One region of the Enterobacter sp. AC1 genome, then DNA from elsewhere that is predicted to be linked to it. Evidence: predicted binding sites of a transcription regulator. Region 1 holds the regulator's gene; each other region holds the start of a gene.
The links. The regulator sigma-54, encoded in region 1, starts transcription at its own class of promoters, with help from an activator protein. The targets are predictions, from matches to a motif close to GTTGGCACANNTTTCGCTNT.
Positions count from the first base shown of each region.

Region 2: a site for sigma-54 is predicted at 4,195-4,214, ahead of glnA (glutamate--ammonia ligase). Genes of this name have one in related genera too.
Region 3: a site for sigma-54 is predicted at 2,388-2,407, ahead of M2433_RS06700 (amino acid ABC transporter substrate-binding protein). Genes of this name have one in related genera too.
Region 4: a site for sigma-54 is predicted at 3,936-3,955, ahead of glnK (P-II family nitrogen regulator). Genes of this name have one in related genera too.

Region 1 is NZ_JBNDIZ010000006.1:222,836-228,700, forward strand. Features, by position in the region: gene kdsD (arabinose-5-phosphate isomerase KdsD) at 1-368, shown strand, start outside; gene kdsC (3-deoxy-manno-octulosonate-8-phosphatase KdsC) at 383-949, shown strand; gene lptC (LPS export ABC transporter periplasmic protein LptC) at 946-1,521, shown strand; gene lptA (lipopolysaccharide ABC transporter substrate-binding protein LptA) at 1,490-2,044, shown strand; gene lptB (LPS export ABC transporter ATP-binding protein) at 2,051-2,776, shown strand; gene rpoN (RNA polymerase factor sigma-54) at 2,824-4,257, shown strand; gene hpf (ribosome hibernation promoting factor) at 4,280-4,567, shown strand; gene ptsN (PTS IIA-like nitrogen regulatory protein PtsN) at 4,650-5,141, shown strand; gene rapZ (RNase adapter RapZ) at 5,187-5,865, shown strand, end outside.
Region 2 is NZ_JBNDIZ010000012.1:86,914-92,778, reverse strand. Features, by position in the region: gene glnG (nitrogen regulation protein NR(I)) at 55-1,467, opposite strand; gene glnL (nitrogen regulation protein NR(II)) at 1,479-2,528, opposite strand; gene glnA (glutamate--ammonia ligase) at 2,699-4,108, opposite strand; gene typA (ribosome-dependent GTPase TypA) at 4,487-5,865, shown strand, end outside.
Region 3 is NZ_JBNDIZ010000002.1:380,770-386,634, forward strand. Features, by position in the region: gene gltK (glutamate/aspartate ABC transporter permease GltK) at 1-313, opposite strand, end outside; gene M2433_RS06695 (amino acid ABC transporter permease) at 313-1,053, opposite strand; gene M2433_RS06700 (amino acid ABC transporter substrate-binding protein) at 1,209-2,114, opposite strand; gene lnt (apolipoprotein N-acyltransferase) at 2,515-4,053, opposite strand; gene corC (CNNM family magnesium/cobalt transport protein CorC) at 4,059-4,937, opposite strand; gene ybeY (rRNA maturation RNase YbeY) at 5,027-5,494, opposite strand; gene M2433_RS06720 (PhoH family protein) at 5,491-5,865, opposite strand, start outside.
Region 4 is NZ_JBNDIZ010000002.1:133,077-138,941, forward strand. Features, by position in the region: gene M2433_RS05495 (Lrp/AsnC family transcriptional regulator) at 1-226, shown strand, start outside; gene M2433_RS05500 (SmdA family multidrug ABC transporter permease/ATP-binding protein) at 257-2,011, shown strand; gene M2433_RS05505 (SmdB family multidrug efflux ABC transporter permease/ATP-binding protein) at 2,004-3,785, shown strand; gene glnK (P-II family nitrogen regulator) at 4,006-4,344, shown strand; gene amtB (ammonium transporter AmtB) at 4,380-5,669, shown strand; gene tesB (acyl-CoA thioesterase II) at 5,749-5,865, opposite strand, start outside.

The DNA of each region.
Region 1 (5,865 bases):
ACGATATTATGCACACCGGGGATGAAATCCCTCACGTCAGTAAAGCGGCCTCCCTGCGCGATGCGCTGCTGGAAATCACCCGTAAGAATCTGGGTATGACGGTCGTGTGCGACGATCTGATGAAAATTCAGGGGATCTTCACCGATGGCGACCTGCGACGCGTGTTCGACATGGGCGTCGATGTCCGCACGCTGGGCATTGCCGATGTGATGACGCCCGGCGGTATTCGCGTGCGTCCAGGCACGCTGGCAGTGGATGTGCTGAACCTGATGCAGTCCCGTCATATCACCTCCGTTATGGTTGCCGATGGCGACCAGTTGCTGGGTGTGGTACATATGCATGATCTGCTGCGCGCAGGCGTAGTGTAATGAAGGATAAGACAATGAGTAATGCGGGTGCATCCCTTGCAACCTGTTATGGTCCGGTCAGCACCCAGATGATGGCAAAGGCGGAGAATATTCGCCTGCTGATTCTGGATGTGGATGGGGTCCTCTCCGATGGCCTGATTTATATGGGCAATAACGGTGAAGAGCTAAAAGCGTTTAACGTTCGCGACGGCTACGGTATCCGCTGTGCGCTGACCTCGGGTATCGAGGTTGCTATCATCACCGGGCGGAAAGCTAAACTGGTAGAAGACCGCTGTGAAACCTTAGGCATTACCCATTTGTATCAGGGTCAATCCGATAAGATGGAGGCGTTCAATGATTTAGTGGGTAAACTGGCCATCGCGCCGGAAAATGTGGCCTACGTCGGGGACGATCTGATTGACTGGCCAGTGATGGCTGAAGTCGGGCTGAGTATCGCCGTTGCCGATGCGCATCCGCTGCTGATCCCCCGCGCGGACTACGTTACCCACATCAACGGTGGCCGCGGTGCCGTCCGTGAAGTCTGCGATCTGCTCCTGCTGGCGCAGGGCAAGCTTGATGAGGCCAAAGGGCAATCGATATGAGTAAAACCAGACGTTGGATTATCATTTTGCTTTCGCTTGTCGCACTGGTATTGATTGGCGTGAACCTTGCCGATCGCGACGATACGCAAACGGAAGCGATCAACACTAACGATCCAACTTATAAAAGCGATCACAGCGACACCGTGGTCTATAGCCCGGAAGGCGCGCTGAACTATCGCCTGATTGCCCAGCATGTTGAATATTTTTCAGATGACGGTATTTCGTGGTTTACCCAGCCTGTCATGACCACGTTTGATAAAGACAAAGTGCCGACGTGGTCAATCAAGTCAGATCGGGCAAAACTGACAAATGACCGTATGCTTTATCTGTATGGTCACGTTGAAGTCAACGCCCTGACCGCTGATTCACAACTGCGAAAAATTACGACGGATAATGCCCAGATCAACCTGGTAACCCAGGACGTGACGTCGCAGGATCTGGTCACCCTGTATGGCACAACATTTAATTCCAGCGGTTTAAGAATGCGCGGGAACTTACGCAGCAAAAACGCCGAGCTGATTGAAAAGGTTAGAACCTCCTATGAAATTCAAAACAAACAAACTCAGCCTTAAAGTAATTATCGCCAGCGCGATGCTGGCAACCAGTCTCCCCGCGCTTGCTGTAACGGGCGATACCGACCAGCCGATTCATATCGAGTCCGACACCCAGTCTCTCGATATGCAGGGCAACGTCGTCACCTTTACAGGTAACGTCGTCATGACCCAGGGCACCATTAAAATTAACGCCGACAAAGTGGTCGTCACCCGTCCGGGTGGCGAGCAGGGCAAAGAGATTATCGATGGCTATGGTAATCCGGCGACCTTCTACCAGATGCAGGACAACGGCAAGCCGGTGAAGGGCCACGCCACGCATATGCACTATGAGCTGGCGAAAGACCTGGTCATCCTGACCGGGAATGCGTATCTGGAACAGCTGGACAGCAACATTACCGGCGACCAGATCACCTATCTGGTTAAAGAGCAAAAAATGCAGGCCTCCAGCGAGAAAGGCAAACGCGTGACCACCGTACTGGTTCCGTCGCAGCTGCAGGACAAAGGCAAAGGCCAGGCCCCGGCACAGAAGAAGAGTAACTAATTCGTTATGGCAACATTAACTGCAAAAAACCTCGCGAAGGCCTATAAGGGCCGCCGTGTCGTAGAAGATGTCAGTCTGACAGTCAACTCCGGCGAAATTGTGGGCCTGCTTGGCCCTAACGGTGCGGGTAAAACCACAACCTTCTACATGGTCGTTGGCATTGTGCCGCGCGATGCCGGCAACATTATCATTGACGATGAAGACATCAGCCTTCTGCCGCTGCACGCGCGCGCGCGCCGCGGGATCGGCTATCTGCCGCAGGAAGCTTCCATTTTCCGTCGTCTTAGCGTTTACGATAACCTGATGGCGGTCCTGCAGATTCGTAACGATCTGACCAGCGAACAGCGTCAGGATCGTGCCAACGAGCTGATGGAAGAGTTCCATATTGAGCATCTGCGTGACAGCCTCGGTCAGGCGCTCTCAGGGGGTGAACGTCGCCGCGTTGAGATCGCGCGTGCGCTGGCCGCAAACCCGAAATTTATCCTTCTGGATGAACCGTTTGCGGGCGTTGACCCCATCTCCGTTATCGACATTAAACGTATCATTGAGCACCTGCGTGACAGCGGGCTTGGCGTATTGATCACCGACCACAACGTGCGCGAAACGCTGGCCGTGTGTGAACGCGCGTATATTGTGAGCCAGGGCAATCTGATCGCCCACGGTACGCCGCAACAGATCCTCGAAGACGATCATGTTAAGCGCGTCTATCTTGGGGAAGACTTCAGACTCTGATAGGGTAGAGGTAATGTAACGCCGAACCGGAGAAAAATGCTCTGAACATGAAGCAAGGTTTGCAATTAAGGCTCAGCCAACAACTGGCGATGACGCCGCAGCTACAGCAGGCAATTCGCCTGTTGCAACTGTCCACGTTAGAACTTCAGCAGGAGCTCCAGCAGGCGCTGGACAGTAATCCCCTGCTGGAACAAACCGATCTTCATGACGAGGTAGAAACCCAGCAGTCGCAGGATACAGAAACGCTCGACACCGCGGATGCACTCGAACAAAAAGAGATGCCGGACGAGCTTCCGCTGGATGCCAGCTGGGACGAAATCTACACCGCCGGAACCCCTTCCGGTACGCGTGCAGACTACCAGGACGATGAGCTACCGGTCTATCAGGGCGAAACCACCCAGTCGCTTCAGGACTACCTGATGTGGCAGGTCGAGCTGACCCCCTTTTCCGACACCGATCGTGCAATTGCCACATCCATTGTCGATGCCGTTGATGACACGGGCTATTTAACCGTCACGCTGGACGATATCCTCGAAAGCATGGGCGACGAAGAGATTGAGCTTGAGGAAGTAGAAGCCGTACTCAAGCGTATCCAGCGTTTCGACCCGGTAGGCGTTGCCGCAAAAGATCTGCGCGACTGCCTGCTGATCCAGCTTTCTCAGTTCAGCAAAGAGACGCCATGGCTTGATGAGGCGCGCGTCATCATCAGCGATCATCTGGATCTGTTGGCTAACCACGATTTCCGCAGCCTGATGCGGGTCACGCGCCTGAAAGAAGACGTGCTGAAAGAAGCGGTGAATCTGATCCAGTCGCTCGATCCGCGTCCCGGTCAGTCGATCCAGACCAGCGAACCGGAGTACGTGATCCCGGATGTGCTGGTCAGAAAACACAATGACCGCTGGGTCGTTGAACTGAACTCTGATAGCATCCCTCGCCTGCAAATCAATCAGCAGTATGCCTCCATGTGCACCAGCGTGCGTAACGACTCCGACAATCAATATATTCGTAGCAATTTGCAGGAAGCGCGATGGTTGATCAAAAGTCTGGAGAGCCGAAATGATACGCTGCTACGCGTCAGCCGCTGCATTGTCGAACAGCAGCAGGCTTTCTTTGAGCAGGGCGAAGAGTATATGAAACCGATGGTGCTGGCAGATATCGCTCAGGCCGTCGAGATGCATGAATCAACCATTTCCCGTGTAACCACGCAGAAGTATCTGCACAGTCCGCGCGGTATTTTTGAGCTTAAGTATTTCTTCTCCAGCCACGTGAATACCGAGGGCGGCGGCGAAGCGTCGTCAACGGCGATTCGTGCCCTGGTGAAGAAGTTGATCGCCGCGGAAAACCCCGCGAAGCCACTGAGTGACAGTAAGTTAACCACCATGCTGTCCGATCAGGGTATTATGGTGGCACGTCGTACTGTTGCGAAGTATCGAGAGTCTTTATCCATTCCGCCGTCCAACCAGCGTAAACAGCTGGTCTGACACAACCGATAAGGAAGACACTATGCAGCTCAACATCACTGGACAAAACGTCGAAATTACTGAGGCTTTACGCGACTTTGTGAACACGAAGTTTGCCAAACTCGAGCAGTATTTCGAAAGGATCAACCAGGTCTATATTGTGTTGAAAGTGGAGAAAGTGACTCATATCTCGGATGCCACCCTGCATGTTAACGGGGGTGAACTCCATGCCAGTGCGGAAGGGCAAGACATGTACGCGGCTATCGACGGCTTGATTGATAAGCTTGCGCGACAGCTCAATAAACATAAAGATAAACTGAAACAACACTAATTGTCCGGGCAGTTAACGGGTGCAGGACGGCCTGTTGTGAAACACAACAGGCCATTTGTACAGTTAGCGCTTAGGTGAAATTATGATGAACAACGATTCCGCTCTTCAACTGAGCAATGTCCTTAACCAGGAATGTACCCGCAGTGCTGTTCACTGCCAGAGCAAAAAACGTGCGCTGGAGATCATCAGTGAACTGGCCGCAAAACAGCTGGGCCTGCCGCCGCAGGTGGTGTTCGAAGCGATCCTGACCCGTGAAAAAATGGGCAGTACCGGTATCGGCAACGGCATCGCGATCCCGCACGGCAAACTGGAAGAGGATACCCTGCGCGCCGTCGGTGTGTTTGTGCAGCTTGAAACACCTATCGCCTTCGATGCCATTGATAACCAGCCCGTCGATCTCCTCTTCGCGCTGCTGGTTCCTGCCGACCAGACGAAAACCCATCTGCATACGCTGTCGCTGGTCGCAAAACGCCTGGCCGATAAAACCATTTGCCGCCGGCTGCGCTCGGCCCAAAGTGATGAAGAACTCTATCAAATTATCACTGAAGCAGAAGGCAATCAGGATGATGCATAACCAGGAGATGGCCTTCACATCTGTTGTCCTGAGGAGAAACGGAACATGGTGCTGATGATTGTCAGTGGCCGTTCAGGGTCGGGGAAATCCGTTGCTCTGCGCGCGCTGGAAGACATGGGTTTTTACTGCGTAGATAACCTGCCGGTTGTATTGTTGCCCGACCTGGCTCAGACGCTTGCGGAAAGACAAACCTCTGCCGCCGTCAGTATCGACGTTCGTAACATGCCTGAATCGCCAGAAATTTTTGAGCAGGCGATGAGCAATCTGCCTGAGGCGTTTTCGCCTCAGCTGCTGTTCCTCGATGCAGACCGCAATACCCTGATCCGCCGCTACAGCGATACCCGCCGTTTGCACCCGCTTTCCAGTAAGAACCTCTCTCTGGAGAGCGCGATCGATGAAGAGAGCGATCTGCTGGAGCCGCTGCGCTCTCGTGCCGACCTGATTGTTGACACTTCTGAGATGTCCGTGCACGAGCTGGCGGAAATGCTGCGTACCCGGCTGTTGGGCAAGCGCGAGCGCGAACTGACAATGGTGTTCGAGTCCTTTGGCTTCAAGCACGGTATTCCAATTGATGCGGATTATGTTTTCGACGTTCGCTTCCTGCCGAACCCGCACTGGGATCCGAAACTGCGTCCAATGACAGGTCTGGATAAACCCGTCGCAGCCTTCCTCGACAGGCACACAGAAGTTCACAATTTTATCTACCAGACGCGAAGCTACCTTG
Region 2 (5,865 bases), on a different contig from region 1:
CGCAAAATAACACCACTTTGCGCTCAATTAATAATCTTTACACCGCGGTAAAGATCACTCCATTCCGAGCTCTTTAAGCTTGCGCGTCAGGGTATTACGTCCCCATCCCAGCAGGCGAGCGGCTTCCTGTTTATGACCCTGAGTATGACGAAGCGCGGTGGTTAATAACGTACGCTCCATCTCAGGCTGAGCTTCAGACAGCAGGTTTTGATGACCGGAACGCAGCGCGCGGTCCGCCCACTGCGCCAGCAGCGTCGCCCAGCTGTCCGGCAGCGCGTGCCCGGTACTGCTTTCTGGCGCGGTCGCTTCAAACAGCTCGGCCGGTAAATCCTGAATCAACACTTCCTGTCCGGCGGCCATCACGGTTAACCAGCGACAGGTGTTTTCCAGCTGACGTACGTTGCCCGGCCACGCCAGACGCGTAAGGGCCGCATCGGTTTCCGGGTGAAGCTGTTTGGCTTCCACACCGAGCTCGCGGGCTGCCACCTGCAGGAAATGACGCGCCAGGCGAGGGATATCTTCACGGCGTTCACGCAGCGGCGGCAGATGAACGCGAATAACGTTCAGGCGATGGAATAAATCCTCACGGAATTTTCCCTCCTGCACCCGCAGCTCCAGGTTCTGGTGGGTCGCGGCGATAATGCGCACGTCCACCTTCACTGGCGCATATCCGCCCACGCGATAAAACTGCCCGTCAGCCAGCACGCGCAGCAGGCGGGTCTGGACATCCAGCGGCATATCGCCGATCTCATCCAGGAACAGCGTACCGCCGTCAGCCTGTTCGAACCGCCCCTGGCGAATGGTATTTGCGCCGGTAAACGCCCCTTTTTCATGACCGAACAATTCCGATTCAATCAAATCCTTCGGGATTGCTGCCATATTCAGGGCGATAAACGGCGCTTTTGCTCGCGGACTGTGGCGATGTAATGCATGTGCCACAAGCTCTTTACCGGTTCCCGATTCACCGTTAATCAATACGCTGATGGACGAGCGGGACAAGCGGCCAATAATGCGAAACACATCCTGCATCGCCGGCGCTTCGCCGATGATGTCAGTCGTTGGACCAAAATCGGGTGCGTGGCGCGGCTGTTGCTGCTCCTGATAATGGCTAATCGCGCGCTCAACCAGCGCCACCGCTTCGTCAATATCAAACGGCTTGGGCAGGTAATCGAATGCCCCTTGCTGGTAGGCGCTCACCGCGGCATCCAGATCGGAGTGTGCCGTCATTATGATGACCGGAAGCATAGGGTGGCGTTGTTTGATCTGCTTTAAAAGCGCCAGCCCGTCCATGCCCGGCATGCGAATATCCGAAAGGAGAACATCCGGCGTTTTGGTGGTGAGTGCGTCGAGCACTTCGCTGCCGCTCTCAAACGTCGTGCAGCTTAATCCTGCCCCTGTGAGCGCGCGTTCAAGCACCCAACGGATGGAGCTATCGTCATCGACTACCCAGACTATCCCTCGTTGCATAAACGTCACCTTTATTTTTTAATCGGCAGGAAAACCGAAAACTCGGTATGTCCCGGCCAACTGGTAAATTCAATTTTGCCAGAGTGTTGATCGATCAAACTGCGGGCGATGGATAAGCCCAGGCCGGTCCCGCCTTCGCGACCGCTTACCATCGGATAGAACAGGGTATCCTGCAGATGTGATGGAATACCGGGCCCGTTATCCTCGACGTCGATTCGGGCCGCCAGCCGATAGCGAACGCCATGTAACGTGAGCTGGAAGGCGGTTCGGGTGCGTAAAATGATCTCGCCCCCTTCCGGTCCCAGCGCCTGCAGGGCGTTGCGCACAATATTCAACAGGACCTGCTCAATCTGATCCGGGTCATGCGCCAGTTCCGGCAGGCTTGGGTCGTAATCACGTACCAGCGTGACGTTCTCCGGCAGCTCCATCGAGACGAGCTTCACCACCCGTTCAGCCACTTTATGGATGCTTTCTGTGACATGCATTCCCGGCTGCTGCGGCCCGAGAAGGCGGTCAACCAGATTACGCAGACGGTCTGCCTGCTCAATAATGACGTTGGTGTACTCCGCCAGCGCAGGGTCGGGCAGCGCCTTGGTCAGAAGCTGCGCCGCGCCGCGTAATCCACCCAGCGGGTTTTTAATTTCATGTGCCAGGCCGCGCACCAGGTCTCGGGCAGCAATTTGCTGCGCATGCTGAAGCTGCTCCTGGCTCAGTCGACGCTGATTATCCATCGGCGCCATCTCAAGCAGGATCATGCCTTCGGGAAGACGTTGCGCGGTCAGCGACAGGATATGCGAGCGCCCGTCGATAACCAGCGTCACTTCGTTATCCGTGAACCCTTGACCCGCCTGCAAACTTTCCTGCATCAGGCCAATATTCAGCGAAAAATAGCTCAGGAGTTCCGGAAGCGGGGTGCCAAACAGTTTGCGTGCGCTTTGGGCAAGCAGCTGCTGCGCTGCCGGGTTGGCGTAATGAACCGCCAGCTCGTCATCGACCAGCAAAATGCTGTTAATCAAAGAATTGAGGATCTGCCCAGCATCGGGCAGCGTGCCAGTTGCCATTCAGCAGTCTCCTGGAGTCGTTTGCACTAATTTAGTGCAGTATAGCGTTTTCGGCGTAAAAAGCGCGTGAGATCAGGTTGTTGGTGGAGAAAAAAGCCCATCCGGAGATGGGCTAAAAGTTTCCACGGCAACTACTCCCGGCGCTTGTTACGCCGGGTAAAACAACTTTATTAAACGCTGTAGTACAGCTCGAACTCAACCGGGTGCGGAGTCATACGTACACGGTCGTTCTCTTCAGTACGCAGCGCGATGTAAGCGTCAATCGCTTCATCAGTGAACACGCCACCGGCAGTCAGGAACTCACGGTCTGCGTCCAGCGCCTGCAGGGCTTCTTCCAGAGAGCCAGCAACCTGTGGGATCTCTTTCGCTTCTTCTGGCGGCAGGTCGTACAGGTTTTTGTCCATCGCTTCGCCTGGGTGGATCTTGTTCTTGATACCGTCCAGACCCGCCATCAGCAGTGCTGCGAAGCACAGGTATGGGTTAGCCGCTGGATCCGGGAAGCGCACTTCGATACGACGCGCTTTCGGAGAGGCAACAACCGGGATACGGATAGAAGCAGAACGGTTACGGGCAGAGTAGGCCAGCATCACTGGTGCTTCGTAGCCCGGGACCAGACGCTTGTAGGAGTTAGTGGTTGGGTTCGCCAGGGCGTTGATCGCTTTAGCGTGTTTGATAACACCACCGATGTAGTGCAGCGCCTGCTCAGACAGACCCGCATACTTGTCGCCAGAGAACAGGTTGGTACCGTTCTTGGACAGAGACATGTGGCAGTGCATACCGGAACCGTTGTCGCCGAACATTGGTTTTGGCATGAAGGTCGCGGTTTTACCGAAACGGTGCGCAACGTTGTGCACAACGTATTTGTAGATCTGAATCTCATCCGCTTTCTTGGTCATGGTGTTGAAGCGGGTTGCGATTTCGTTCTGGCCAGCGGTCGCCACTTCGTGGTGGTGAGCTTCAACAACCAGGCCCATCTCTTCCATGATCAGACACATGGTAGAACGGATGTCCTGTGAAGAATCGACCGGAGGAACCGGGAAGTAACCGCCTTTCACGCCAGGACGGTGACCTTTGTTACCACCTTCGTATTTGGTGGAAGAGTTCCATGCGCCTTCGATGTCATCGATAGCCACGTGGGAACCAGAAATTGAAGCGCCGAAACGGATGTCGTCAAACAGGAAGAATTCTGGCTCTGGCCCGAACAGAACGGTATCTGCGATGCCGGTAGAACGCAGGTACTCTTCAGCACGTTTTGCGATAGAACGTGGATCGCGGTCGTAGCCCTGCAGAGTGCCTGGCTCGAGGATGTCGCAACGAATGATCAGAGTCGGTTCTTCAAAGAACGGGTCAATGAGCGCAGTGGTCGCATCTGGCATCAGAACCATGTCGGATTCGTTAATGCCTTTCCAGCCACCAATGGAGGAGCCGTCAAACATTTTGCCTTCTTCAAAGAATTCGGCGTTCACCTGATGAGCAGGGATTGTGACGTGCTGTTCTTTACCTTTGGTATCGGTGAAGCGCAGATCAACAAACTTCACTTCATGTTCGTTCAGCATCGTCAAAACGTGTTCAGCGGACATACTTAACTCTCCAGATTGGTCATTGTCGTCGTGGTAACGAGGTCTTCAATTTCTGTTTGTACTGGCTGTTGCCATGTATTTTTTATAAAGCGAAATCTGTGCCAACTTTTAAAACACCCCAAAAAGGCGTTATCATGCGCACCATAGTGCAAAAGGGCTGCACCACAATGGATTTGTTGCACCAGTATAGTGCCTCAATGTGAACATTGAGCACCATATTGGTGCAATTTACGTTAAAGTGCCCTTTTACCGCTCCGTGAAAGCGATCACAAAGCATCTCTGCAATACTTGTTTGCGGGGGATGTTTGTGATCCTGTTTTGTAGTGCGATTAATCCGTGTACAATAACGCGCTATTTCTAAATGCCTGAGGCAAAGTTGTGATCGAAAATTTGCGTAACATCGCCATCATCGCGCACGTTGACCATGGTAAAACTACCCTGGTTGATAAGCTGCTGCAGCAATCCGGTACGTTTGATGCTCGTGCCGAAACCCAAGAACGCGTGATGGACTCCAACGATTTGGAGAAAGAGCGTGGGATTACTATCCTCGCGAAAAACACCGCGATTAAATGGAATGACTACCGTATCAACATCGTTGATACCCCAGGGCACGCCGACTTCGGTGGTGAAGTTGAACGTGTAATGTCCATGGTAGACTCCGTTCTGCTGGTCGTTGACGCAATGGATGGCCCAATGCCACAGACGCGCTTCGTGACCAAAAAAGCATTTGCCCATGGTCTGAAGCCAATCGTTGTTATCAACAAAGTTGACCGCCCTGGCGCGCGTCCTGACTGGGTTGTTGACCAGGTATTCGACCTGTTCGTTAACCTCGACGCGACCGACGAGCAGCTGGACTTCCCTATCGTTTACGCGTCTGCGCTGAACGGTATCGCGGGTCTGGACCACGAAGACATGGCTGAAGACATGACCCCGCTGTACCAGGCGATTGTTGACCGTGTTCCTGCGCCAAACGTCGATCTCGACGGCACCCTGCAGATGCAGATCTCTCAGCTCGACTACAACAACTACGTTGGTGTAATCGGCATTGGTCGTATCAAGCGCGGTAAAGTGAAGCCTAACCAGCAGGTCACTATCATCGATAGCGAAGGCAAAACCCGTAACGGTAAAGTGGGTAAAGTACTGACTCACCTGGGTCTTGAGCGTATCGAGAGCGATGTTGCTGAAGCGGGCGACATTATCGCTATCACCGGTCTGGGTGAACTGAACATCTCCGACACCATCTGCGATCCGCAGAACGTCGAAGCGCTGCCAGCCCTGTCCGTTGATGAACCAACCGTATCGATGTTCTTCAACGTCAACACCTCTCCGTTCTGTGGTAAAGAAGGTAAGTTCGTTACCTCTCGTCAGATCCTTGACCGCCTGAACAAAGAGCTGGTGCACAACGTTGCGCTGCGCGTTGAAGAAACCCAGGACGCTGATGCGTTCCGCGTTTCTGGTCGTGGTGAGCTGCACCTGTCTGTTCTGATCGAAAACATGCGTCGTGAAGGTTTCGAAATGGCGGTTTCCCGTCCGAAAGTAATCTTCCGCGAAATCGACGGTCGTAAACAAGAGCCGTTCGAGAACGTGACGCTGGACGTTGAAGAGCAGCACCAGGGTTCTGTAATGCAGGCGCTGGGCGAGCGTAAAGGCGACCTGAAAAACATGAATCCAGATGGCAAAGGCCGCGTACGTCTCGACTACGTAATCCCAAGCCGTGGTCTGATCGGCTTCCGTTCAGAGTTCATGACCATGACCTC
Region 3 (5,865 bases), on a different contig from region 1:
AGAACGCCACCATCGCGGAGATCAGGCGGATATCGGTTTTCGGCGACAGACCCAGCACGTTTTGCAGGAAGCCGGGCACAATCAGGTAAAACCACAGCAGCACCATCACCAGCGGGATGGAGCGGAACACGTTAACGTAGGCGGTCGCAAACCAGGCGAAAGGCTTAAAGCTCGACAGGCGCATGACGGCCAGCAGGGTGCCCCAGACGATACCAATGATGATGGCAATAACGGTGATTTTTAAGGTAATCACCAGGCCATCAAGCAGGTATGGCATGGATGGAACGATAGAACTCCAGTCAAATTCGTACATTATTTGCCCCCCAGATTACCCGGCAGGCGGATTTTGCGTTCAACCAGGTTCATCACCAGCATGATGAAAGCGTTAATCAGAACATACGCGAGCGTGATCGCGGTGAAGGATTCCCACGCGTGCGCGGAGTAATCCAGCAGCTTGCCCGCCTGTGCAGCCATATCGACCAGTCCGATGGTTGAGGCGATGGCCGAGTTTTTCACCAGGTTCATCATCTCAGAGGTCATCGGTGGAACGATAACGCGGTAGGCGTTAGGCAGCAGCACATAGCGGTAGGTTTGCGGCAGGGTCAAGCCCATTGCCAGGCCTGCATTTTTTTGTCCACGGGGTAATGACTGAATGGCGGCACGCACCTGCTCGCAAACGCGCGCAGCGGTAAACAGCCCCAGACACATCATGGAGGAAACAAAGAACTGTACATTCGGATCCAGTTCCGACTTGAACCACATGCCAATATTTTCCGGCAGCAGTTCCGGGATAACCAGATACCAGGTAAAGAATTGCACGATCAGCGGAACGTTACGGAACAGTTCCACATACAGGGTGCCAAGTGTTGAAAGAAAACGGTTAGGGACGGTGCGCAGAATACCGAACAGAGAACCGACAAGAAACGCGATAATCCACGCCGTTATCGATAATGCCACGGTAACCTGAAAGCCGCTCCACAGCCAGCCAAGATAGGTGGTGTTGCCGAACGGGGCTTGTTGCAGGAATATGCCCCAGTTCCAGTCTATTGACATAATAAACTCCAGAAAAAAAAGGGTAGCAGCGCTACCCTCGAAGATTGGTGAGAAGCTCATTTTTCGCGCTGAGTGGGGAACGACCACTCAACGTATAGTCTGTCCATGCTTCCCGACAATCGAGAGGGCAGGAGATCCCGCCCCTGTTGTTCTAATTAGTTAAGAGCTTTGTCATTTGGAGATTTGAACAGCGCTTTCATGTCTTCAGACAGTTCAAAGTTCATGTTGAGATTTTTGGGTGGAATCGGGTTCTTGAACCACTTGTCGAACCATTTTTCCGCTTCGCCGGAGGTCTGCACCTGAGAGATGGTGTCGTCGATCAGCTTTTTGAACTGCGGATCGTCTTTACGCAGCATACAGCCGTAGGCTTCTTTCGACTGCGCGGTACCGACGATATCCCAGTTGTCCGGTTTTTTCGCTTTCGCACGCTCGCCCGCCAGCAGGGCGTCATCCATCATAAACGCGACGGCACGACCGCTTTCCAGAGTACGGAAGGAGTCGCCATGGTCTTTCGCGCTGATGATTCGCATATCCATTTTCTTCTCGTCGTTCAGCTTGTGCAGCAGCACTTCTGAGGTGGTACCGGAAGTGACAACGACCGCTTTGCCTTTCAGGTCAGAGAAGTCTTTGATCTCACCGCCTTTCTTGGTCAGCAGGCGGGTGCCCACAACAAAGATGGTATCCGAGAAGGCAGCCTGTTTCTGACGCTCGAGGTTATTGGTGGTGGAGCCACATTCGAAGTCAAAGGTGCCGTTTTGCAGCAGTGGAATACGGTTCTGTGAAGTGATTGGGATCAGCTTCACCTGCAGGTCAGGTTTGTTCAGCTTTTTCTTCACAGCTTCAACGATGGCGTTGGAGTAATCCTGTGAATAGCCCACGACTTTTTGCGTGTTGTCGTAGTAAGAGAACGGGACAGAAGATTCACGGTGGCCGACCACGATGACGCCGTTTTTGGCAATCTTGTCGAGAGTGCTGCCTGCTGCCGGAGCATCTTCAGCGTGAACCACGCCTGCAGACATTCCCATAACCAGCATTGCTGTGGCCAGTTTACGTAATTGCATACCCAACTCCTTTTTTTATCAGCGCCAGTGACGCTTTGATACCCATTGTGATGTTGTTATATCTCGCGCAATGCGAGTGCAGTGTTATGCAAGCTTGTTAACATTTAGTCTGGCTTAATGTAAAGATTTTGCTGCGTTATTGTTTATTTTTGCGAAGCGCGCCGCACCATTCAGAGGCAAATATCTCCCGTTGCACCGTTTCGGTGCTACCGATGATCTACGCTGGTGCGACTAAGTTGCACATTAAGCCAAACTGCGTTTACCTGAATAAACAAAGCAATAGGCGTGCCAGAATTGAACTTTGGAGGGAACTGTCGGGTGGCAGCTACGCCTTACCCGACCTACGGGAACGAAATGTAGGCCGGGTAAGCGTCAGCGCCACCCGGCAAAGGAGGTAAGGTTATTTACGACGCTGACGCAGGCTCATCAGCACTGCGGCAAAGCCGAACAGCACGGTCAAAATCCACAGCGGCCAGTTACCGGTACGGGCGTATGGCGTCAGGCCGGATGTCGGCGTGACTTTTGTGGTCAGCACTTCCCGGGTGAACTGCGGGATCATGGCCTGAATTTCACCCTGCGGTCCAATCACGGCGGTGATGCCGTTGTTGGTGCTGCGCAGCAGTGGACGCGCCAGCTCAAGGGAGCGCATCCGCGCCATCTGGAAGTGCTGCCACGGGCCAATTGACTTACCAAACCAGGCATCGTTAGAGATAGTCAGCAGGAAGTCCGTGTCCGGGCGGAAGTTATCGCGCACCTGCTCGCCGAGGATAATCTCATAGCAAATGGCCGCCGTCAGAGCAAAACCATGCGCATGCAGCTGGGGCTGAACGTATGGCCCGCGGCTGAAAGAGGACATCGGCAGGTCAAAGAACGGTGCCAGCGGGCGCAGAATCGACTCCAGCGGAACAAACTCACCAAACGGCACCAGGTGGTTCTTGTTGTACCGGTCAGTGGAGTTGTAGCTGTACTCGCTGTCTTTGCCGAGCGTAATGATGGTGTTGTAGGTGTCGTAGCGGTTCTGCTGATTGAGACGCGCATCAACAATCCCGGTGATCAGCGTGCTGCCACGCGAGAGCAGCAGGTCGTTCATCATGTTGAGGAACGGCTGCTGGTTAATCTCCAGATCGGGGATCGCCGACTCTGGCCAGATAATCAGCTGTGATTTACCCATCACCTCTTCCGTGGCGTTGGCGTAGATCTTCAGCGTATTCAGCAGCTCTTTCTCGTCCCACTTCATGGATTGCGGGATATTTCCCTGAACCATAGAAACCTGCGTGGCGCGTTCGGGCTCAAGGGTGAACCACTGGATATAGCGCAGCGGGAAGGGCAGAGTGAACAGCACCAGCGCCACAACCAGCGGCTTCCAGCAGCGCTTGACCAGCGCCAGGACCAGCAGGCCGCTGACAACCATCAGCAGGAAATTGATGGCCTCAACGCCCATCACTGGCGCCAGCCCTTTCAGCGGGCCGTCAATCTGACTGTAGCCGAACTGCAGCCATGGGAAGCCTGTCAGCACCCAACTGCGCAGGAACTCGGTGAGTTGCCAGACCACCGGCGCGGCAATAGCGACGCGCAGCCAGGTCGTTCTTGGCCACAGGCGAGAAAGGATGCCTGCGAACAGACCGGTGTACAGCGAGAGATATGCAGCGAGCAGCACCACAAGGAAGACGTTAACCGGGCCCGGCATACCGCCAAACTGGGCGATGCTGACGTAGACCCAGTTGATGCCGGAACCAAACAGCCCCAGCCCCCAGAAGTAGCCGATGGCGGCAGCCTGTACCGGACGACGATTCAGGGTCAGACCCTGTAGCCCCATCAGGGAGAGAATGGCCGCAGGCCAGATGTCGTAAGGAGAAAAAGCCAGCGTACCGCTGGCTCCGAGTAATAGCGCCAGCAGCAAACGGACGCGCTGGCGTTCAAGAAGTGAGGCAAATGCCATTTACATTAATCTTCCAGTTTTGGCACCGGTGAATCATCCGGCGTTCTGACGTGAACCTGTATAATACGTCGGCTGTCGGCCATTGCCACTTTGAACTGGTAACCGTCAATGTCAACGGTCTCGCCGCGCGCCGGAAGATGGCCAAAGGCCTGCATCACCAGCCCGCCAATGGTATCAACCTCTTCATCGCTGAAGTGGGTACCGAAGGCATCGTTGAAGTCTTCAATCGAGGCCAGTGCGCGCACGGTCCAGGTGTGGCGGCTGAGCTGACGGAAGTCGATATCTTCTTCTTCATCATACTCATCTTCGATTTCGCCCACGATCAGCTCAAGAATATCTTCGATCGTGACAAGACCGGACACGCCACCAAATTCATCAATAACAATCGCCATGTGGTAACGCTGAGAGCGGAACTCTTTCAGCATCCGATCCACACGTTTACTCTCCGGCACGACCACGGCCTGGCGTAACACTTTTTCCATGCTGAAGGCTTCGGCATCGCTGCGCATAAACGGCAGCAGATCTTTCGCCATCAAAATCCCTTCGATGTGATCTTTGTCTTCGCTGATGACCGGGAAACGCGAGTGGGCGGATTCGATGATCACATCGAGGCACTCGTCCAGGGTCTGGTTGCGTTTCAGGGTAATCATCTGCGAACGGGGGATCATGATATCGCGGACGCGCTGGTCGGCAATGTCCATAACCCCTTCGAGCATTTCTCGCGTATCTTCGTCGATAAGGTCGTTCTGCCCGGAATCACGAATCAGCTCCAGCAGTTCATCACGGTTTTTCGGTTCGCCGTGGAAAAGCTGGTTCAGAATGAGGGAGAAAAATCCCTTTTTACTGGTTGTCGTGTCGCTACTGTGTGAATTGTCGTCGCTCATGGCGTTTGTTAAGGGTTCTCTTGTTAGTTCAACGTTTACCGCCACGCGATGTCCTTTCGTGGCGGCATGTTAGTCCGTCAGGTGACGGACTATTCTTTCTCGGCAATGTACGGATCCTCATAGCCCAGAGCAAGCATTATCTCTGTCTCGAGGGACTCCATCTCTTCCGCTTCGTCGTCTTCGATATGATCGTAGCCGAGCAGATGCAGGCTGCCGTGTACCACCATGTGCGCCCAGTGGGCCTCAAGGGGTTTTTGCTGCTCTTTGGCTTCCTGTTCAACCACCTGACGGCAGATGATCAGATCGCCCAACAGCGGCATCTCGATACCCGGCGGCGCTTCGAACGGGAAAGAGAGCACGTTGGTCGGCTTATCTTTCCCGCGGTAGGTCAGGTTAAGCTCGTGGCTTTCTGCTTCATCCACCAGGCGAATCGTGACTTCTGATTCTTCCTGAAACTGGGGGATAACGGCATCCAGCCATTTCTGAAACTGTGCCTCATCCGGCATGCCGGAATTATCTTCACAGGCCAGCTGTAAATCGAGGATCACCTGACTCATTTCTGTTCTTGCTCCTGCGCTTCGCGCTTACGTTCTGCGGCCAGTTCGGCCTTACGCTTCTGATCCGCCTCTTCCCAGGCTTCATAAGCGTTAACGATACGCGCGACCACCGGGTGGCGTACCACGTCTTCACTGTGGAAGAAGTTAAAGCTGATTTCGTCGACCTCGGCCAGCACCTCAATGGCGTGGCGCAGGCCCGATTTGGTGCTGCGCGGCAGGTCAATCTGCGTCACGTCACCCGTAATGACTGCCTTAGAGTTAAAGCCGATACGCGTCAGGAACATCTTCATCTGTTCGATGGTGGTGTTCTGGCTTTCATCGAGGATGATGAACGCATCGTTCAGCGTACGGCCACGCATGTAGGCAAGCGG
Region 4 (5,865 bases), on a different contig from region 1:
GTGGTATAGCCGCTTTGTCACGCAGGTGTCCGAAATGCCAGAGGTGCTCGGCTTCTGGCGTATGGCCGGCGAGTACGACTACCTGATGCGCGTTCAGGTCGCAGACATGAAGCGCTATGATGATTTCTACAAGCGGCTGGTGAACAGCGTACCGGGATTATCGGACGTCACCTCGAGCTTCGCCATGGAACAGATTAAATACACCACAGCATTACCTATTGAATAACTTCGTAAAATACCTTCAGGAACAAACCGCGTGCGATTATTTGCCCAATTAAGCTGGTACTTTCGTCGGGAGTGGCAACGCTACCTCGGCGCTGTATTCCTGCTTATTATCATTGCCATCCTGCAGCTGATCCCGCCGAAAGTGGTGGGATACGTCGTGGATGGCGTCACCGAACAGCATTACACCACCGCACGGGTGTTGATGTGGGTTGGCACGCTGGTGCTGACGGCCGTCATTGTTTATCTGCTGCGCTACGTCTGGCGCGTGCTGCTGTTTGGCGCGTCCTATCAGCTGGCCGTTGAGCTGCGTGAGGATTTTTACCGCCAGCTGAGCCGGCAGCATCCCGAATTTTATCTGCGCCATCGTACCGGGGATCTTATCGCGCGCGCCACTAACGACGTCGATCGCGTGGTCTTTGCCGCCGGAGAAGGGGTGCTGACGCTGGTGGACTCGCTGGTGATGGGCTGCGCGGTGCTGATCGTCATGTCCACGCAGATCAGCTGGCAGTTGACCCTGCTTGCCCTGCTGCCGATGCCGCTGATGGCGCTGGCGATCAATCGCTACGGCGAACAGCTGCACGAACGCTTTAAGCTTGCCCAGGCGGCGTTTTCTTCCCTGAACGACCGCACGCAGGAGAGCATGACCAGCATCCGTATGATTAAAGCGTTTGGCCTGGAAGACCGACAATCCGCTCTGTTTGCGGCCGATGCCGCGGACACGGGAGCGAAGAACATGCGCGTCGCGCGTATTGACGCCCGTTTTGACCCGACGATTTATATCGCGATTGGCATGGCAAACCTGCTGGCGATTGGCGGCGGAAGCTGGATGGTGGTGCAGGGCGCGTTGACCCTGGGGCAACTGACCAGCTTTGCGATGTATCTGGGGCTGATGATCTGGCCGATGCTGGCGCTGGCCTGGATGTTTAACATCGTGGAGCGCGGCAGCGCCGCCTATAGCCGCATTCGCGCCATGCTGGCCGAAGCGCCAGTGGTCAATGACGGGAGCGAAGCGGTACCGGAAGGGCGCGGCGTCATGAAAGTCGACATCCGTCAGTTCGTCTATCCGCAAACGGAACATCCGGTACTGGAGAACGTCAGCTTTACGCTTCAGCCAGGCCAGATGCTCGGCATCTGCGGCCCGACGGGCGCCGGAAAAAGTACCGTGCTCTCGCTGCTCCAGCGCCACTTTGACGTCACGCAGGGCGATATTCGCTTCCACGATATTCCCCTGACCCGGCTGGTGCTGGATGAGTGGCGAGGTCGTCTGGCGGTGGTGAGCCAGACGCCGTTTCTGTTTTCGGACACCGTGGCGAACAACATTGCCCTCGGGCGTCCGTCGGCAACGCAGGAAGAGATAGAGCATGTGGCGCGGTTAGCCAGCGTACATGATGATATTTTGCGCCTGCCGCAGGGCTACGATACGGAAGTTGGAGAGCGGGGCGTCATGCTGTCCGGCGGGCAAAAACAGCGTATCTCCATTGCCCGCGCGCTGTTGCTGAATGCGGAAATCCTGATCCTGGACGATGCGCTTTCCGCCGTGGATGGCCGTACCGAACACCAGATCCTGCATAACCTGCGGCAGTGGGGCGACGGACGCACGGTGATTATCAGCGCCCACCGTCTGTCAGCGCTTACCGAAGCCAGCGAAATTCTGGTATTGCAGCACGGGCATGTTGCCCAGCGCGGGCAGCACGAAACGCTTGCGGAGCAGCCGGGCTGGTATCGGGATATGTATCGCTATCAGCAGCTTGAAGCGGCGCTGGATGAGGAGGCGACTCATGCGTAAGCTCGGAACAATGTGGCCGACGCTCAAACGCCTTCTGGCCTACGGTTCGCCATGGCGTAAACCGCTTTCGGTTGCCGTGCTTCTGCTGTGGATTGCGGCGATTGCCGAAGTCAGCGGCCCGCTGCTCATCAGCTACTTTATCGACAACATGGTCGCTAAAAGCTATCTGCCGTGGGGGCTGGTCGCAGGCTTAGGCGTGGCCTACGTTGGGCTACAGTTAACGGCGGCAGGGCTGCACTATGCCCAGTCGCTGCTCTTTAACCGCGCAGCCGTGGGCGTTGTGCAGCAGCTGCGCACGGACGTGATGGACGCCGCGCTTCGCCAGCCGCTGAGCGAGTTTGATACTCAGCCGGTCGGGCAGGTGATTTCGCGAGTGACCAACGATACGGAGGTGATCCGCGATCTGTACGTCACCGTGGTGGCGACCGTGCTGCGCAGCGCAGCGCTGATTGGCGCGATGCTGGTGGCGATGTTCAGCCTCGACTGGCGCATGGCGCTGGTGGCAATCACTATCTTCCCGGCGGTGCTGATCGTGATGGTTATCTATCAACGCTACAGCACGCCGATTGTCCGTCGGGTGCGCACCTACCTGGCCGACATCAATGATGGCTTCAACGAAGTGATCAACGGTATGAGCGTCATCCAGCAGTTCCGCCAGCAGGCGCGTTTTGGCGAGCGGATGGGCGAAGCCAGCCGTTCGCACTATATGGCGCGCATGCAGACCCTGCGGCTTGATGGTTTCCTGTTACGCCCGCTGCTGAGCCTCTTCTCCGCGCTGGTGCTTTGCGGGCTGCTGATGCTCTTTGGCCTGACCACACGAGGAACCATCGAGGTTGGCGTTTTATACGCTTTCATCAGCTACCTTGGCCGCCTTAACGAACCCCTGATTGAGCTGACGACACAGCAGTCGATGCTCCAGCAGGCCGTGGTGGCAGGGGAGCGCGTGTTCGAGCTGATGGACAGGCCGCGTCAGACCTACGGCGACGACGAGCGTCCTCTGCAAAGCGGGGCCATTGCCTTTGATAACGTCTCGTTTGCCTATCGCGACGACCAACTGGTGCTGCAGGACATCACGCTTGATGTCCCTTCACGCGGGTTCGTGGCGCTGGTGGGGCATACCGGCAGCGGTAAGAGCACGCTTGCGAGCCTGTTAATGGGGTATTACCCGGTCAGCCGGGGTGAAATCCGCCTCGACGGACGCCCGCTCGCGGCGCTCAGCCACGGAGTGTTACGCAAAGGCGTTGCGATGGTGCAGCAGGATCCGGTCGTGCTGGCCGATACCTTCTACGCCAACGTGACCCTGGGGCGAGACTACTCACAGGAGCAGGTCTGGGACGTGCTGGAAAAAGTGCAGCTGGCAGAGCTGGCGCGCGGGTTTAGCGATGGGATCAATACGAAACTGGGCGAGCAGGGGAACAATCTCTCCGTCGGACAAAAACAGCTCCTGGCGCTGGCGCGGGTGCTCATTGAAACGCCGCAGATACTGATTCTGGATGAAGCCACGGCCAGCATTGACTCTGGCACCGAGCAGGCCATCCAGCAGGCGCTGGCCGCCGTCCGCGACCATACGACGCTGGTGGTGATTGCCCACCGACTTTCGACCATCGTCGATGCGGACACTATTCTGGTTCTGCATAGGGGACAGGCTGTTGAGCGCGGTACGCACCGCGAACTGCTGGAAGCAAAAGGGCGCTACTGGCAAATGTATCAGCTGCAGCTGGCGGGCGAAGAGCTGGCAGCTAGCGTGCGCGACGAAGAGTCGCTTAGCGCCTGATGCACTAAAATGAGGCGCTGCGCTAACAGTCATTCCTGTTGGTGCAAAACTGAAACGCACCCTGCACCGGCATGGTGCGTTTTTTTTCGCCGGTGCGTTTATCAGGCGCGCGTAACGCTCATTGCACCGCTATTCCCCCTGGTTTTCATTTCTGGCACACCCCTTGCAATACCTTCTGCGTTAGCTGCGGCCATTACCGAATTCTGACTGGAGGGGATCTATGAAGCTGGTTACGGTTGTAATCAAACCATTCAAACTCGAAGACGTGCGTGAAGCGTTGTCTTCAATGGGTATTCAGGGACTGACTGTCACCGAAGTGAAAGGCTTTGGTCGTCAGAAGGGTCATGCCGAGCTTTATCGCGGGGCGGAATACAGCGTTAACTTTCTGCCAAAAGTAAAAATTGATGTCGCGATTGCTGACGATCAGCTTGATGAAGTCATTGATGTCATTAGCAAAGCGGCTTATACCGGCAAAATTGGCGACGGCAAAATTTTCGTTGCCGAACTGCAGCGCGTCATTCGCATCCGTACCGGCGAATCTGACGAAGCGGCACTGTAATTAACGCCTGGCACACAGTGATAGGGATCGAGAAAATGAAGATAGCAACACTTAAAACGGGTCTGGGTTCGCTGGCGCTGCTGCCGGGCCTGGCGCTGGCTGCTGCACCTGCGGTGGCAGACAAAGCCGATAACGCCTTTATGATGATCAGCACCGCGCTGGTGCTGTTCATGTCCATTCCGGGCATTGCGCTGTTCTACGGCGGCCTAATCCGTGGCAAAAACGTTCTCTCCATGCTGACGCAGGTTGCCGTAACGTTCGCGCTGGTCTGCGTGCTGTGGGTGGTTTACGGTTACTCGCTGGCTTTCGGTACCGGCAACGCGTTCTTTGGTAACTTCGACTGGGTGATGCTGAAAAATATTGAGCTGACCGCGCTGATGGGCAGCTTCTACCAGTATATTCACGTTGCTTTCCAGGGCTCGTTCGCCTGTATTACCGTCGGGCTGATTGTGGGCGCGCTCGCCGAGCGTATTCGTTTCTCAGCGGTCCTGATCTTCGTGGTGGTCTGGCTGACGCTCTCCTATGTGCCGATTGCGCACATGGTCTGGGGTGGCGGTCTGCTGGCCACGCACGGCGCGCTGGACTTCGCGGGCGGTACCGTTGTGCACATCAACGCCGCGGTAGCGGGCCTGGTTGGCGCATACCTGATTGGCAAACGCGTGGGCTTCGGTAAAGAAGCATTCAAGCCGCACAACCTGCCGATGGTCTTTACCGGTACCGCGATCCTCTACTTCGGCTGGTTTGGCTTCAACGCCGGCTCAGCGAGTGCCGCGAACGAAATCGCCGCGCTGGCCTTTGTGAATACCGTTGTGGCCACGGCGGGTGCAATCCTCTCCTGGGTCTTTGGCGAGTGGGCGGTACGCGGTAAACCTTCTCTGCTGGGTGCCTGTTCTGGGGCGATTGCCGGTCTGGTCGGTATCACTCCAGCGTGTGGTTATGTTGGTGTGGGTGGCGCGCTGCTGGTCGGCCTGGTGTCGGGTCTGGCGGGGCTGTGGGGCGTGACGGCGCTGAAACGTATTCTGAGCGTTGATGACCCTTGCGATGTGTTTGGCGTGCACGGCGTGTGCGGCATCGTCGGCTGTATCATGACCGGTATCTTTGCAGCGAAATCGCTGGGTGGCGTGGGCTACGCAGAAGGCGTCACCATGGCCCATCAGGTGCTGGTGCAGCTGGAAAGTATTGCTGTCACCGTGGTGTGGTCTGCCGTTGTCGCTTTCATTGGCTACAAACTGGCGGATATGACGGTTGGGCTGCGCGTACCGGAAGAGCAGGAACGCGAAGGTCTGGACGTCAACAGCCACGGCGAGAATGCGTATAACGCCTAAGGTAAAAGCAAAACGGCAACCTTTGGTTGCCGTTTTTAGTGTTTGTTCCCTCTCCCCGTGGGAGAGGGTGAGGGCAACATCAACCTCTATTACGCATCACCCCTTCCTGCACCGTCGAGGCGACCAGCACGCCATCCTGCGTATAAAACTCTCCACGCACAAAGCCGCGCGCGCTTGATGCCGACGTACTCTCCAC